Regions from separate parts of the Streptomyces sp. NEAU-sy36 genome, predicted to be linked through region 2. Evidence: predicted binding sites of a transcription regulator. Region 2 holds the regulator's gene; the other holds the start of a gene.

Region 1 (8,191 bases), 6.9 Mb from region 2:
CTCGGCGCGGGGCCGGGGGTTCCCGCCTGCGGTCTGGCGCCCGTTTCCGCTCACGGGGTGGGCGTCTCCAGGGCGTAGCCGACACCGTGCACGGTGCGGATCCGCTCGGCGCCGATCTTCCGGCGCAGCGCCTTGATGTGGCTGTCGACGGTGCGGGTGCCGGAGGCGTCCGCCCAGTCCCACACCTCGGCCAGCAGCTGCTCGCGGGAGAGCACCGCGCGCGGGGTGTTGGCCAGGCACACCAGCAGGTCGAACTCGGTCGGGGTGAGGTGGACGTCCTCGGACTTCACCCGCACCCGGCGCTGCGCGTGGTCGATCTCCAGCTCGCCGAGGCGCAGAATGCCGGAGCGGGGGGTGGAGGCGGCGATGGCCGCCCGCTCCACCCGGCGCAGCAGCACGTGCACCCGCGCGGCCAGCTCGCGCATGGAGAACGGCTTGGTCATGTAGTCGTCGGCGCCGACGCCGAGGCCGACCAGCATGTCCGTCTCGTCGTCCCGCGCGGTGAGCATCAGCACCGGCACCGGGCGCTGGGCCTGCACGCGCCGGCAGACCTCCAGGCCGTCGAAGCCGGGCAGCATGATGTCGAGGATCAGCAGATCGGGCTGCCAGGCCTCGGCCGTGTCGACGGCGGCCGGTCCGTCGGCCGCGGTCTGCACGAGGAAGCCCTCGGCGCGGAGCCGGGCCGCGATGGCGTCGACGATCGTGGGGTCGTCCTCGACGACCAGCACCCGGCGCTGGGCGCCGGGAGTGGTTGTCGCCGCCGCGCCGCTCTGGGAGGTGTGTGTCTGCTCCATCGCCCGCCCCTGTTTGTTGCTTTCCGGAATCCGTGGGGTGATCCCATGACTGCGATCGACGCGCGAAAGATCCGCGTCAGGGCAGCACATTACGGGGATCGGCCGTGCCGTCGCTATCCAGGGCGGACGGCGAGGTGCACGGCGTCCGGAACTCCCCGGGCAACGGGCACCTCTTCGGTACGCACCTGTCGGAACCCGGCATTCCGCAAGGTTCCTTCAAATTCCGGAGATGGCTTCGCCGACCACACCGCGAGTACCCCGCCGGGTCTCAACACCCTTGCGCAGGAAGCAAGTCCGGCCGGTGAATACAGGTTTTCGTTGTCCTCGGTGACGGTCCAGCCGGGTCCGTTGTCGATGTCGAGGCACAGCGCGTCGAACGTGTCCGATGTCTCATTGACGTAACGGACGAGGTCGGCTTCCACGATCTCGGTGCGCGGGTCGGCGAGCGCTGCCGCGGTCAGCGCGGACAGCGGGCCCGCGCGGTGCCAGTCGACGACCGCGCGCTCCCGCTCCACGACCACGATCCGTCCCCAGCGGGGGTCTTCGGACGCGTGTGCGAGTGAGAATCCGACGCCGAGGCCGCCGACCAGTACCGACGGCGCCGGCCGTCCGTCGAGAGCGTCGTAGGCGCGGTCGATCAGCAGCCGCTCCGAGCGGCCGTCCGAAGTGTCCATCAGGAAGCAGCCGTTGGCGATGATCTGGAGCAGCGCGCCGTGCCTGCGCAGCACCACTTCGCCGTACGGGCCGTCACGCCGGTCCAGGACCACGGGGGAGTCGTCTGTGGCAGCCATGTCTCCATCCTGCTTGAACGGGGCTTTGCTTTCACGGTAATTGCGGATGCCCGGCCGGGTGCGGGTGCCGGACGCGGCCGGAACGTAGGAGGTTGCCGTGAATCCGCGCTCCGGTGGCGTCGGTCATAGACAGCGGCTTCCCGTGGCGTCGAGGCTGGTCGCGACGGAAGGAGCGCCCCACCGTGGAACGGACCGCCCCGGACCCCGTGGGCACGGACCTGCTGGACGGCGTGCCCCACCAGCGGGCCGCCGGGCCCTGGGTGCCGCCCGCCCGCCGCCGGCTCGTGCCGCCGCGGGTACGGCCCTGGCGGCTGCTGCCGACGCCCGCCGGGACACCGTTCACCTTCGGTTACGCGGTGGTCCTCGCCGTCACCTCGCTGATCGCGGCCCTGGCGCCGCCCTCCCTGGTGTACGCCCTCTACCAGGGCTCCAGCACCGACGTGGCCCATCTGGTGCGCTCGCCCGCGGTGGTGCTGCTGGCCAGCGCGCTGTGGATCGCGGGCGGGATCCTCTCTCCGTACTCGGCCGCGTTCCTCCTGGTGCTGACCGCGCTGGAGCGGCGCGTCGGCGGGGCGCGGGCGGCCTGCGTCTTCCTGGCCGGGCATGTGCTGGCCACCCTGGCGACGGAGGTCCCCGTCGGCCTGGCGGTGCTGGCCGGCCGGCTGCCGGCGACCTCCCTGCACCGCCTCGACTACGGCATCAGCTTCGGCGTCGCCGCGAGCACCGGCGCCCTGGCGGGCCTGCTGCACCCCTGGCTGCGCTGGCCCCTGCTCGCCGGGACGGCGGCCCTCCTGCTGGACGACCTGCTCGCCTACACGGACCCGATGACCGACTGGGGCCATCTGACCGCCCTGGCGATCGGCACGGCCGCCTGGCCCGTGGTGCGCCGCTGGGCGCGGCCCGCCCACGGGACGCAGAACCCGCGCGGCTAGTCGCGGCCCCCTCCCCGCGCGGCTCTTCGCGCCCCCTCCTCACCTGCGGTGTTCCGTGATCGCTGACAGCGAACACCGCGTTGGGAACATTCCCCCGGCGGCAAACATTGAGTCGGCATAGCTCAAGTTGACTGCCTAAGGGGAGATCATGGCTGCTGAGTCACCGGCGTTCACGCTCGTCCTGCCCGTGCTGCCGCTCGACGACGAGGTCGTGCTGCCCGGCATGGTGGTTCCGCTGGACCTGAGCGACGCCGAGGTACGGGCCGCGGTGGAGGCCGCACAGGCCGCCGCCCGCTCCGAACCCGGCAAGCCCAGGGTGCTGCTGGTGCCGCGGATCGACGGCACCTACGCCAGGACCGGCGTGCTGGGCACGGTCGAGCAGGTCGGCCGGCTGGCCGACGGCGACCCCGGTGCTCTGGTCCGCGGCCGCAGCCGCGTCCGCATCGGCGCCGGCACCACCGGTCCCGGCGCCGCGCTGTGGGTCGAGGGCGCCCAGGTGGCGGAGACCGTGCCGGACCCGCTGCCCGGCCAGGTCGCCGAACTCGTCAAGGAGTACAAGGCGCTGGCCACCAGCTGGCTGCGCAAGCGCGGCGCCTGGCAGGTCGTGGACCGCGTCCAGGCCATCGACGGCGTCTCCGCCCTCGCCGACAACTCCGGGTACTCGCCCTTCCTGACCACCGACCAGAAGGTCGAACTCCTGGAGACCGCCGACCCGGTGGCCCGGCTGCGGCTCGCCACCCAGCAGCTGCGCGACCACCTCGCCGAGCAGGAGGTGGCCGAGACCATCGCCAAGGACGTCCAGGAAGGCGTGGACAAGCAGCAGCGCGAGTTCCTGCTGCGCCGTCAGCTGGAGGCCGTCCGCAAGGAACTGCGCGAGCTGAACGGCGAGAAGGAGGGCGAGGAGTCCGACGACTACCGCGCCCGCGTGGAGGCCGCCGATCTCCCGGAGCGCGTCCGCGAGGCAGCGCTGAAGGAGGTCGACAAGCTGGAGCGGTCCTCCGACCAGTCGCCCGAGGGCTCCTGGATCCGCACCTGGCTGGACACCGTCCTGGAGATGCCCTGGAACGAGCGGACCGAGGACGCCTACGACATCCGCGGCGCCAAGGAGATCCTGGACGCGGAGCACGCGGGCCTGGAGGACGTCAAGGAACGCATCACCGAGTACCTGGCCGTGCGCAAGCGGCGCGGTGACCGCGGTCTCGGCGTGATCGGCGGTCGGCGCGGGGGCGCGGTGCTCGCGCTCGTCGGGCCGCCCGGCGTCGGCAAGACCAGCCTCGGCGAGTCCGTGGCCCACGCCATGGGCCGCAAGTTCGTGCGCGTCGCGCTCGGCGGCGTCCGCGACGAGGCCGAGATCCGCGGTCACCGCCGTACGTACGTCGGCGCGCTGCCCGGCCGGATCGTGCGGGCGATCAAGGAGGCCGGGTCGATGAACCCGGTGGTGCTCCTCGACGAGATCGACAAGGTGGGCTCGGACTTCCGGGGCGACCCGGCCGCCGCCCTCCTGGAGGTGCTCGACCCGGCGCAGAACCACACCTTCCGGGACCACTACCTGGAGGTGGAACTGGACCTGTCCGACGTCGTCTTCCTCGCCACGGCCAACGTCCTGGAGGCGATCCCGGAGGCGCTGGCCGACCGGATGGAGATCGTGCGCCTGGACGGCTACACCGAGGACGAGAAGGTCGTCATCGCCCGGGACCACCTGCTCCCGCGCCAGCTGGAGCGGGCCGGTCTGGAGCCCAGCGAGGTCACCCTGGAGGAGGGCGCGCTGCGCAGGCTCGCCGGGGAGTACACCCGGGAGGCGGGCGTGCGCACGCTGGAGCGGTCGATCGCCCGGCTGCTGCGCAAGATCGCGGCCCAGCACGAACTGGGCGAGCGGGAGCTGCCGTTCACCGTCGCGGACGGCGATCTGCGTGCCCTGCTCGGCCGGCCGCACCACGTGCCCGAGTCCGCGCAGGACCCGGCCGAGCGCCGTACGGCCGTGCCCGGGGTGGCGACCGGGCTCGCGGTCACCGGCGCGGGCGGCGACGTGCTCTTCGTGGAGGCGTCCCTCGCCGACCCGGAGACGGGCGCGGCGGGCCTGACCCTCACCGGTCAGCTGGGTGACGTGATGAAGGAGTCGGCGCAGATCGCGCTGAGCTTCCTGCGCAGCCACGGCGCCGAGCTGGGCCTGCCGGTGACCGACCTGAAGGACCGGGGCGTGCACGTCCACTTCCCGGCGGGCGCGGTCCCCAAGGACGGCCCGAGCGCCGGCATCACGCTGACCACCGCGCTGGCCTCGCTGCTCTCCGGCCGCCTGGTGCGCACGGACGTGGCGATGACCGGCGAGGTCTCGCTGACCGGCCGGGTGCTGCCGATCGGCGGCGTGAAGCAGAAGCTGCTCGCCGCCCAACGCGCCGGGGTGACCACCGTGATCATCCCCAAGCGCAACGAGGCCGACCTGGACGACGTCCCGGCCGAGGTGCTGGACAAGCTCGACGTGCACACGGTCGCCGACGTCCGCCAGGTCCTGGAGCTGGCGTTGTCGCCCGCGGTCGAGGGCGTGGCGCCGGAGGTTCCCGTGGCGGCGTGACGGACGCCACGGGAAAGGCGAGGCCCGGGTCCCGTGAGGGAGGCCCGGGCCTCTGCCGTGGCGGGGTGCGTCAGCCGTTGGCGAGGGCCTGGACGCGGTCGAGCGCGCCGTTGAACTTGTCGTGGTCGCCGACGGTCGGACCGGAGGAGGTGTACTGCCACATCGTGTAGTACGACCAGCCGGCCGGCAGCGTCCCCGGGTCCGAGGCGTAGCGGGCGATCCACAGCGGGTTGTTGGCCGCGAAGCCGGCGTAGTTGCCGGTGCACTCGGTCCACCAGCTGGTGGCGGTGTAGATCACGGCGTCCCGGCCGGTGAGGGACTTGTACGTGTTCAGGAAGTCCGCGATCCAGCTGACCATCTGGCTCGCGGTCTTGCCGTAGCAGGAGGCGCCGTAGGGGTTCCACTCGATGTCGAGCGCGCCGGGCAGCGTCTTGCCGTCCTTGGACCAGCCGCCGCCGTGTGCCACGAAGTAGCTCGCCTGGGTGGCGCCGCTGGTGGTGTCCGGGGTCGCGAAGTGGTACGAGCCGCGGATCATGCCCACGTTGTACGAGCCGTTGTACTGCTGGGTGAACGAGGGGTTCGTGTAGTACGTGCCCTCCGTCGCCTTGGTGTACGCCCAGCGCACACCGCTGCCGTAGAGGGTGGACCAGGCCACGTTGCCCTGGTAGTTGGAGACGTCCACGCCCTCGGTCTGGGTGGCGTCGCCGCTGGTGGGGGTGCCGTGCGTGCCGTCGTGGGCCGCGACGCCCATGCCCATGTAGGCGGTGCCGCGGGTGGGGGCGGACGCGGCCTGGGCGGAGGTGAGGGGAAGGGCGCAGGCCGCCGCCGCGAGCAGGGCCGTGACCAGGACGGCCAGCGGGCGCGGGCGGTGGGAACCGGGTCTGTGCGCAGGCATGACGTGCCTCCGGGGAGGTGGGGTGAGAGTGGGGGGAACATGGCAGTGACCTCGGGAGAAGGTGCACTGTCGTGGGCATGTCATTCGATGCCCGTCGGAAAAGCTACGCACGTAGACCACGGCGTGGGAAGGGGGTCCGGGCGCCGCCGTTGGTCTACGCCTGCGAAATACTTACCGAGCTGCGGCTATGGCGGCGTCGGGCAGAAACTTTCAGGACCGCGAAACCGATCAGGGGTGTGACGTGCACAAGAACGGAAACGGCGCAGAAGCACGCGTCGCCGAGCAGGTGACGCCCAGTGGTGCAGACCAGGAATTCCTCGCGCTGGAACGGGAGTTGACCGTGTTGCTGCGGCGCGCCCGGGCCAATCAGGGGGAGATGGCCCGCGAGGTCCACCCCGATCTGGAGTCCTCCGCCTATGGCCTGCTGATCCGGCTGGACGAGCACGGCGGGCGGCGGGCCACCGAACTCGCCGGCTACTTCGGCGTCGGCAAGGCCACCATGTCCCGCCAGCTGCGCGCCCTGGAGGAGCTGGGCCTGATCACCCGCGAGCCCGACCCCGCCGACGGCCGCGCCTGGCTCGTCACGCTCACCGAGGAGGGCAGCCGCCGGGTCGGCACGGTCCGCGAGGCCCGCCGCGCCCGGTACGTCAGCCAGCTCGCCCACTGGGACCGCCGCGAGGTCGCCGAGCTGGCCCGGCTGCTGCACCAGCTCAACGGGGTCATGGAGAAGTAACCCCCCCCGGGCCCCGACGGGCCCGGCCCCGGACCGACGCCGGCCCCGGTTCACGACAGGTCGGCGTACACCACCGTCGCGTCGTCGTGCGTCTTGCTCCGCCCGAGGTACGCCCGCTCCTCGCGGTCCGCAGCCTCCAGCCGCCGCACGCGGTCGACCAGCGAACGGGCGCCCTCCTTCTCGACCACGTCGAACAGGGCCGTCCAGTCGCCCTGGCGGAACGTCTCCGTCCAGCGGGTCGCCCCGTCCGTCAGCGCGGCCAGCGCCCCCACCGCGCGGCGGGGCACGGTCCCGGTCACCGCGCGGGCGGCGACAGAGGGGTCCGCGGCGGCCGTGAAGAAGCCGCCCTCCTTGTTGCGCAGGGTGGCGTCCACCACGGCGTCGGTGGCGAGCGCCGAGCGGGGCAGCCGGGCGAGCCGGTCGTCGAGCACCGCGGTGACCTCGCCCCGGGGCGAGCGCAGCAGCAGCGCCGAGTCGGAGAGCACCAGGTACTCGACCGCCTCCGCGCCCCAGCGGGCCAGGACGACCGTCGCCTGAGGAGTGCGCGGGTGAGAAAGCTCACAGGTTCGCGCATGTGCGCCCGCAGTGCGCTCGATCGCGCGGGAGAGGATCTCCGTCAGCGTCAGATCTCGGCCGGAAACGGTCAGTTCGGTCAGCGCGCCGCCGAGCCGCGCCGTGAACCAGGGGACGGAATGCAGACAGCCCGTCTCCGTGGCGGGCGGCGTGACTCCGTCCAGCAAGATCACACAACCGCCCTGTCCGCAGGCGGGTAGTCCGACACCGGCGAAGTCCTCGTTGGGCCGGGTCGCGTCACCGGGCTCCGAAACCAGATCAGTTCGCATCCGGCCAGTCTGCACGAGGCCTTCACGAGTTCTGCCAAAGGCTGTTAATCACCCACGGTTTGACATGAGCGCGCAGGTCAGGCGCCTGGTTTGGGCGGGAATGGCCTACTCCGAAAAAGCGCGGTGGCGAATATTGCCAAACGCCGCCCGCCGCGTCCAACCGGCCCGCCGTACGACGGCCCGGCACACGCCAGAGGAACTTGCCCGCCAACTCCCCTCCGGGGTTCACTCCTTCGGGTGGCGGGTCAGGTGATGCGCGACCACTGCCCACCGGCGCTGGGAGGGTCGGGAACCGTACGAACCGGGTGCACGCACCACTTGGCACCGAGCTGACGGGGCGCCACCCGGCCCTTGGGTAGACGAGTTCAGGAATGCGAGCACCGGTGCAGATGAAGCGGCCTCGGCGCACAGGCAGGCAGACGGCCCCCCAGGGGACCGCCCCCGAGACTCCCGTGGGCACCGGCCGGCCCACGCATGTGCGCAACCGGCTGATCGTCGCCGTCGCCGTGGTGGCGGCGGCCGTCGCGGGGGCCGGGGCCCCCGCCCTGCTCACCGCGTCCGGCGACGTCAGCGAATCCCAGGACCTGGTGACGCTGGCCACCCGCACCCAGGACGCCCTCGCGCTCGCCAACTCG
Region 2 (8,191 bases):
GGCACGGACGAGGCCCAGCCGTCATAGCGAGGCGTCCCGCGCGGGCGCCGGCAGGCCCCGGCCGCTGCCGTCCAGCCCCGCCTGCGCGATGCGCACCCCGAGCTGGGTACGGCTCGCCGCGCCCAGCGTCTCCGAGAGCCGCGCGATGTGCGCGCGGCAGGTGCGCACGCTGATGCCGAGGCGCTCGGCGATCACCGCGTCCTGGTGGCCCTCGGCGAGCAGCGCCGCGATGGACTGCTCCCGGTGCGAGATCCCCTCGATGCCGGTGTCCGGCAGCGGCGCGGTGAGCGGGATGGCGAGGCGCCACAGCCGCTCGAAGACGGTCACCAGATACTCCACCAGCGCCGGCTGGCGCACCTCCAGGGCCATGGTGCGCTCGGTGTTGGCCGGTATGAAGGCCACCGTGCGGTCGAAGAGGATGAGCCGGTCGATGACCTCGTCCAGGGTCCGGGCCTCGACCGCGTCCCCCATCAGCTCCAGGTAGTTGAGCAGGCCCTGGCCGTGCCGGGCCACATGCGTGTACAGGTCGCGCATGCGCACGCCCCGGCCGCGCAGCGCCAGCGCCCGGTGCAGGCCCTCGGTCAGCTCGTCCTCCCGGCGGATGCCGCCCGGCTGCACGGTCAGCACCTCGGTGGTGCACGCCTGGGTCGCCTCGTCCATCGCGGCCTGGATCCGGGCCAGTCCGTCCAGCACCCGTACGGCGCTGCCGCCGGCCGGCGCCGCGAGCGCGTCCAGCCGCCCCAGACCGGCGTACCACTCGGCGGCGGCCACCGCCGAGCCCACCCGGCGCTGACTCTCGCTCACCTCGTCGTAGACCCCGCGCAGCAGCCGGGTCATCACCTCCTGCGGGGAGGTGGGAACCAGCCAGTCCATGTCGTCGGGGTCGGGGTGCAGCAGGGCCAGTTCCAGCAGGCAGGGCACCGCCTCGGCGTCGGTGCGCGGCACCCGGCCGCGGCGCACGGCCCGCGAGTACACGCGGTCCCCGGCCTCGCACAGCCGGTCGGCACCGTGAGGATGCTGCTCCGCCCTCCGCCCGGCCATCGCGCATTCCACCCCCGGTGTGCTGCCTCTTCCGCAGCGCAACTATGCGTGGCGCCGACCCGCTCCGCAACACGGCTCCCCACGGCGCGGCGGTCGTTAACCACTGCTGTGTCCGGGTATCTCCCAGGCTCCGCCCCTCGCATTGCAACAAGATGACGGTGGTGGCGCCCGTCGGGCCGGGGCATCGTTGACCGGGCCGTACCGCGCTCACGGGGGTGGCGCGGTACGGCCCCGGGTCACCTCGGCGTCACTTCAGGCCGATCGCGCCGCACTCGGCCTTGTACTTGGCGGTGCAGATGTCGCCGACGGAGTAGATGCCGTCCGCGATGACCGTGTCGTTGATGTTCTTCCTGGTCAGGGCGCTCACCTGGACCAGCTTGGCCGGGATGTTCTTGGTGGTGGGGCTGTTGACGCGGTCCTGGGTCAGCGCGTCGAACTGGATGTCCTTGCCCTGGACCTTGGCGACGGCCATCTGCGCCGCGGCCTCGGCCTCGTCCGGGTAGGACTTGTAGACGCTCATGTACTGCTCGCCGGCCACGACCCGCTGCACGGCGTCGAGGTCGGCGTCCTGGCCGGTGATCGGGGGCAGGCTGGTGACGCCCGCGGCCTTCAGCGCCTTGATGACGCCGCCCGCCATGCCGTCGTTGGCCGAGTAGACGGCCGCGATGTTGGCGGCGCCGATCTGGCTGATCGCCTTCGCCATGTTGGCCTGTGCGTTCTCCGGCTTCCAGCCCTCGGTGTCGTAGCTGGCGGCGATGGTCACCTTGCCGTTCAGCTCGGAGAGCGCGCCCTCCTTGAACTGGCGGGCGTTCGGGTCGGTGGGCGAGCCGTTCATCATGACGATCTTGGCGGCGCTGCCGGCCTTGGAGCCGAGCGCCTCCAGCAGCGAGCGGCCCTGGACCTCGCCGACGAGTTCGTTGTCGAAGGAGACGTACGCGGCGATCGGGCCCTCGGCGAGGCGGTCGTAGGCGATGACGGGGATGCCCGCGTCCTGCGCCTTCTTCACCTCGCCGGCGATCGCGTGGGAGTCGACGGCGTCCAGCAGGATGACGTCGACCTTGCCGTCGATCATCTTCTGCATCTGGGTCGCCTGCCGGCCCGCGTCCGCGTCGGCGTTGGCGTACTCGACCTTGCCCCGCTTCCCGGTGAGGTCGGCGACCTTGCTCTTGATGATGGGGTAGTCGAACTTGTCGTAGCGGGTGTTGGCCTTCTCCGGCAGCAGCAGGCCCACCGTCAGGTCGTTGCCCTTGGTCGGGCCGGCGCTCGCGCTGTCCCCCGTCGCGTTCAGCATGCCGCATCCGGCCAGTGAGAAGGTCACCGTGGTCAGGGCCACGGACAGGGCGATACGGCGCATACAGGGGCTCACTTCAGGTGCGATCCGGACGTGGGTGCTGCTATACGACCCAGGTGTCTGAAAAGACAACGCGGACCCGACAGTCGACGTCAAGGAGACTTACTTAACGACTGCGCAACACCACACGCCGTCGATCCCGTGAAGGCAATGCGGAAACTTCTCCAAACACCCTTTACGGACCCTCCACCCAAGGGGAGTTCACGAGGCGGCAAAGAACGGGTCGTGCGGCCACGGCGAGGGGCCCGTGGACGGATGTGTCCGCGGGCCCCGCGTGCCGAACCGCCCGAGGCGGTCAGTCGCCCTGCTGTTGCTGCCTCTTGGGCCGCCAGACGACCAGCGCGCTGGTCTGCTGGACCTCCTGATAGGGGACCAGGTCCCGGCGGTAGGAGGCGTGCACGGCGGCCTCGCGCTGGCGCATGGCGGCCGCCGCGCCGTCCAGGGCCGCCTCCAGTTCCGCCACGCGGGACTGGAGCGCGGCGACCTGGTTCTCCAGTTCGATGATGCGCTTGATTCCGGCCAGGTTGATGCCCTCGTCCTGCGACAACTGCTGCACCTGGCGGAGCAGTTCGATGTCACGGGCCGAGTAACGCCGGCCCCGGCCCGCGGTGCGGTCCGGGGAGACCAGGCCGAGCCGGTCGTACTGGCGCAGCGTCTGCGGGTGGAGTCCGGAGAGCTGGGCCGCCACCGAGATGACGTAGACCGGGGTCTCCTCGGTCAGTTCATACGGGTTGCGCCGACGGCCGTCCATCACTCTCAAGCTCCCTTCGCGGCCTCGAACAGCTCCGCCCGCGGGTCCTCGCCCGCGGTCGCCTCGCGATACGCCTCCAGTGCGTCACGAGCCTTCCCCGACAGATCGCCCGGGACACTCACCTCGACGGTGACCAGGAGGTCGCCGCGGGTGCCGTCCTTGCGGACCGCGCCCTTGCCGCGCGCCCGCATGGTGCGGCCGTTCGGCGTGCCGGGCGGCAGTTTCAGGGTGACCGCCGGACCGCCGAGGGTCGGCACCCGCACCTCGCCGCCGAGGGCCGCCTCGGCGAAGGTGACCGGGACGGTCACCGTGAGGTTGTCGCCCTTGCGGCCGAACACCGGGTGCTCGCCCACGTGCACGGTGACGTACAGGTCGCCCGCCGGGCCGCCCCGCTCGCCGGGCGCGCCCTTGCCGCGCAGCCGGATCCGCTGCCCGTCGGTGACGCCCGCCGGGATGCGGACCTGCATGGTGCGCGAGGACTTGGCACGGCCGCTGCCCTTGCAGTCCGGGCAGGGGTTCTCCGCGATCAGGCCGCGCCCCTTGCAGTCGGGGCAGGGGTCGGTCAGCGAGAAGCCGCCGCCCGAGCCCCGGGCGACCTGGCCGGTGCCGACGCAGGTCGGGCACACGCGCGGCGTGCCGTTCTTGTCGCCGGTGCCGGAGCAGGCCTTGCAGGGCTGCTGGGAGGTCATCCGCAGCGGCACCGTGGCCCCCTCGATCGCCTCCGTGAAGCTGAGGGTGACCTCGGTGTCCACGTCCTGGCCGCGGCGCGGCTGGGTACGGGTCGCCCCGCCGGCCCCGCCCCGGTTGAACAGGCCCCCGAAGACGTCACCGAGTCCGCCGCCGAAGCCGCCGCCCTGGGCGCCCCCGGCACCGCCGAAGAGGTCGCCCAGGTCGAAGTTGAAGGAGCCGCCGGCGCCCGGCCCGGGGCGGAACCCGCCGTTGCCGAACAGGGCGCGTGCCTCGTCGTACTCCTTGCGCTTCTTGGGGTCGCCGAGGATGTCGTTCGCCTCGGAGATCTCCTTGAAGCGCTCCTCGGCCTTGGCGTTGCCCTTGTTGGCGTCCGGGTGGAACTCGCGCGCGAGCTTCCGGTACGCCTTCTTGATCTCGGCCTCGGTGGCGTCCTTGGGGACGCCGAGGACCTTGTAGTAGTCCTTCTCGATGAAGTCCTTGGTGCTCATCCCCGACGTCCCTCCTTCCCGTCTGCAGTGATTACGTCAGCCCTCCTCCGGGCCACCGTTCTCCTTGTCGTCGGCCGCCTCGGACTTCTCCTCGGCGCCCTCGGCCTTGCCCGCCTTCTCCGGCTTCGCGCCCTGCGCGCCCGGCTGCGGCTCGGCCACGGCCACCCGCGCGGGGCGGATGGTGCGCTCGCCGATGCGGTACCCGGGCTGCAGGATCGCCACGCAGGTCGTCTCGGTGACGTCCGGCGCGTAGCTGTGCATCAGGGCCTCGTGGATGGTCGGGTCGAAGGGCTCGCCCTCCTTGCCGAACTGCTGGAGGCCCAGCTTGGCCGCCACGGTCTCCGTCGACTCGGCCACCGACTTGAAGCCGCCGACCAGTTCGCCGTGTTCCCGCGCGCGGCCGATGTCGTCGAGCACGGGCAGCAGCTCGGACAGGAGGTTCGCGACGGCGATCTCCTTGACCGTGGCCCGGTCCCGCTCGACCCGGCGGCGGTAGTTCTGGTACTCGGCCTGGAGGCGCTGGAGGTCCGCGGTGCGCTCGTTGAGCGCGGTGCGCACCTGGTCCAGCTGGGCGACCAGACCGGCGTCTGCGTTCGCGTCCCCGGCCGGGGCCGCCCCCTCCTCGGGGGCGGCCTTCGGCTCGGCGTCGTCAGGGGTGGCGCCGGAGGGGACGTCGGGCTTCTCCTCGAAGCCCGGGGTCTCCTCCGTCACGCGGCACCGTCCTTGCGCTCGTCGTCCACGATCTCGGCGTCGACGACGTCGTCGTCGGCCTTGGCCTCACCGGCACCGGCGGCGGCACCCTGCGCGGCCTGGGCGTCGGCGTACATGGCCTGGCCCAGCTTCTGCGACACGGCCGCGACCTTCTCGGTGGCGGTGCGGATCTCGGCGGTGTCCTCGCCCTTGAGCTTCTCCTTCAGCTCGGCGACGGCGGACTCCACCTCGGTCTTGACCTCGCCGGGGACCTTGTCCTCGTTGTCCTTGAGGAACTTCTCGGTCTGGTAGACGAGCTGCTCGCCCTGGTTGCGGGTCTCGGCGGCCTCGCGGCGCTTGTGGTCCTCCTCCGCGTAGCGCTCGGCCTCCTCGCGCATGCGGTCGACCTCGTCCTTCGGCAGCGAGGAGCCGCCGGTGACGGTCATCTTCTGCTCCTTGCCGGTGCCGAGGTCCTTCGCCGTGACGTGCATGATGCCGTTGGCGTCGATGTCGAAGGAGACCTCGATCTGCGGGACGCCGCGCGGCGCCGGCGGCAGACCGGTCAGCTCGAACATGCCGAGCTTCTTGTTGTAGGCCGCGATCTCGCGCTCGCCCTGGTAGACCTGGATCTGCACGGACGGCTGGTTGTCCTCGGCCGTGGTGAAGATCTCGGAGCGCTTGGTCGGGATCGTGGTGTTGCGCTCGATCAGCTTGGTCATGATGCCGCCCTTGGTCTCGATGCCGAGGGACAGCGGGGTGACGTCGAGCAGCAGGACGTCCTTGACCTCGCCCTTGAGGACACCGGCCTGGAGCGAGGCGCCGATGGCGACGACCTCGTCCGGGTTGACGCCCTTGTTGGCCTCCTTGCCGCCGGTCAGCTCCTTGACGAGCTCGGCCACGGCGGGCATACGGGTGGAGCCACCGACGAGCACGACGTGGTCGATGTCGTTGATGGAGATGCCGGCGTCCTTGATGACGTTGTGGAACGGCGTCTTGCAGCGCTCCAGCAGGTCGGCCGTCAGCTGCTGGAACTGGGCGCGGGTGAGCTTCTCGTCCAGGTGCAGCGGGCCCTCGGCGGACGCCGTGATGTAGGGCAGGTTGATCGAGGTCTCGGTGGAGGAGGACAGCTCGATCTTGGCCTTCTCGGCGGCCTCGCGGAGGCGCTGGAGGGCCATCTTGTCCTTGGACAGGTCCACGCCGTGGCCGGACTGGAACTGCTTGACCAGGTAGTCGACGACGCGCTGGTCCCAGTCGTCGCCACCGAGGTGGTTGTCACCGTTGGTGGCCTTCACCTCGACGACACCGTCGCCGATCTCCAGCAGGGACACGTCGAAGGTGCCGCCACCGAGGTCGAAGACGAGGATGGTCTGGTCGTCCTTGTCGAGGCCGTAGGCCAGCGCGGCGGCGGTCGGCTCGTTGACGATGCGCAGCACGTTCAGACCGGCGATCTCGCCGGCCTCCTTGGTCGCCTGGCGCTCGGAGTCGTTGAAGTACGCCGGGACGGTGATGACCGCGTCGGTAACCTTCTCGCCCAGGTAGGCCTCGGCGTCCCGCTTCAGCTTCTGCAGGATGAAGGCGGAGATCTGCTGCGGGTTGAAGTCCTTCCCGTCCAGCGCGATCTTCCAGTCGGTGCCCATGTGGCGCTTCACGGACCGGATGGTCCGGTCCACGTTGGTGACGGCCTGCCGCTTGGCGACCTCACCGACGAGCACCTCGCCGTTCTTCGCGAAGGCGACGACGGACGGCGTGGTCCTGGCGCCCTCGGCGTTGGTGATGACGGTGGGCTCGCCGCCTTCCAGAACGCTGACGACGGAGTTAGTCGTGCCCAGGTCGATGCCGACCGCACGTGCCATGGTTGATTCCTCCAGCTGACTTGAGTGGAACAGACTCAAGTGTGCACGAGCGGGCCCTCCGGGTCAACAGACCTGAGTCAACCAGGCTCAAGTCTTATCCGTTCCTTACACGCAATTGGCTTCTGACCTGCGTGGACGCCATACGGCGGGGCTGCTGGACAGGGATGCGAACCGGCACCCTGAGGAGCACGAGCACCAGGAGGACGGCCCCTCCCGCCACCCACAGGGCGGGCTCCTCCCCCACCCACCCCATGTGCACGAGCACCCCCGCGACCACCGTGACGAAGGAGCAGAACCCGAGCAGCACCACCGCCCCGGGCGGGGTGAGCCCGAGCCGCCGCAGCCGGTGCGCGAGGTGGTCCGGCCCGCGCCGCAGCACGGGGCGCCGGCCGAGCAGCCGTACGAGCACCACCAGGGCGGCGTCCGCGACGGCGACGGCGACCAGGCAGAACGCCACCGCCGCGCTCGGCCCGATCGCGTACCCCGCGCGCGTGAAGACAACCGAGGCGGACAGCAGGAATCCGGAGAACAGCGAGCCGCAGGCGCCGAGGCCGACCCGTGCGGGGTGCCAGTTGTGCATCAGGAAGCCGGTGAGGGCGGCGGCGAACACGCTGAGCACCACGGCGAGGCCGTCCATCACCTCGATGGCCGCACAGGCCCCGGCGCCGAAGGCCGTGACCACGCCGACCGTCCCGGCCAGCCCGTCGGCGTGGTCGAGCCCCCGGAAGACGAGGGAGGCGACGACGATCCAGCCGACGGCGAGCGCGCCCCCGGCCACCCCGGTCTCGTCGTACGGCACCACGCAGGCCGCCGCCACCGCCGTACCGGCGACGACCACCCGGCCGCGCAGCCGCCAGACGTCGGCGACCAGCCCGAGCGCGGCGACCCCGGCCGCGGCCAGCAGGAGCCTGCCCACCCCGTCACCCAGGGGGGCGACCCGCGTCCACTCACCCGTCCAGGCGACCAGGCAGGTGACGACGACGACGGCGAGGCCGCCGAGCAGCGGGAGGGGACGCCGGCAGCGCCGGTCGACGACCCCCGCCCGCAGCGCGGGCACCCGGAGCAGTGCCGCCAGTACGGCGGTGAGCAGCAGGGCGGCGGTGGCCGCGGCGATCCCGTAGAGCACGGCTCTAAGGTAGGGGTGAAAGTAGCAATTCGGGATGAATAACACGATCAGATTGCCCGAGGGGTGATCGGCGGGACACGATGGGCGACCCCTCAGCGACCCATATCACCCCGCGCTCCCCTGCATCGCGACGGAAGATAGGGGTAGTCTCAGAGGACTACATAAGTTACCGCTTAGTAATGTTGCTCGGTTAATTCGAGG

What was found. Region 2 encodes HspR, which represses chaperone genes until heat shock. Its sites were predicted from a motif close to TTGAGNNNNNNNNNCTCAA; they were not measured.
Region 1: lon (endopeptidase La) is a predicted target of HspR. The motif match lies at 2,625-2,643, and genes of this name have one in related genera.

Annotation. Positions count from the first base shown of each region.
Region 1 is NZ_CP058977.1:7,063,234-7,071,424, reverse strand. It holds gene HZZ00_RS30810 (ATP-binding protein) at 1-54, opposite strand, end outside; gene HZZ00_RS30805 (response regulator transcription factor) at 51-794, opposite strand; gene HZZ00_RS30800 (spermidine synthase) at 908-1,585, opposite strand; gene HZZ00_RS30795 (rhomboid-like protein) at 1,768-2,517, shown strand; gene lon (endopeptidase La) at 2,666-5,086, shown strand; gene HZZ00_RS30785 (lysozyme) at 5,157-5,981, opposite strand; gene HZZ00_RS30780 (MarR family winged helix-turn-helix transcriptional regulator) at 6,223-6,714, shown strand; gene HZZ00_RS30775 (protein phosphatase 2C domain-containing protein) at 6,765-7,556, opposite strand; gene HZZ00_RS30770 (nitrate- and nitrite sensing domain-containing protein) at 7,928-8,191, shown strand, end outside.
Region 2 is NZ_CP058977.1:193,100-201,290, reverse strand. It holds gene HZZ00_RS00920 (helix-turn-helix transcriptional regulator) at 1-27, shown strand, start outside; gene HZZ00_RS00915 (helix-turn-helix transcriptional regulator) at 22-1,041, opposite strand; gene HZZ00_RS00910 (sugar ABC transporter substrate-binding protein) at 1,289-2,395, opposite strand; gene HZZ00_RS00905 (heat shock protein transcriptional repressor HspR) at 2,688-3,143, opposite strand; gene dnaJ (molecular chaperone DnaJ) at 3,149-4,321, opposite strand; gene grpE (nucleotide exchange factor GrpE) at 4,358-5,032, opposite strand; gene dnaK (molecular chaperone DnaK) at 5,029-6,864, opposite strand; gene HZZ00_RS00885 (MraY family glycosyltransferase) at 6,959-7,990, opposite strand.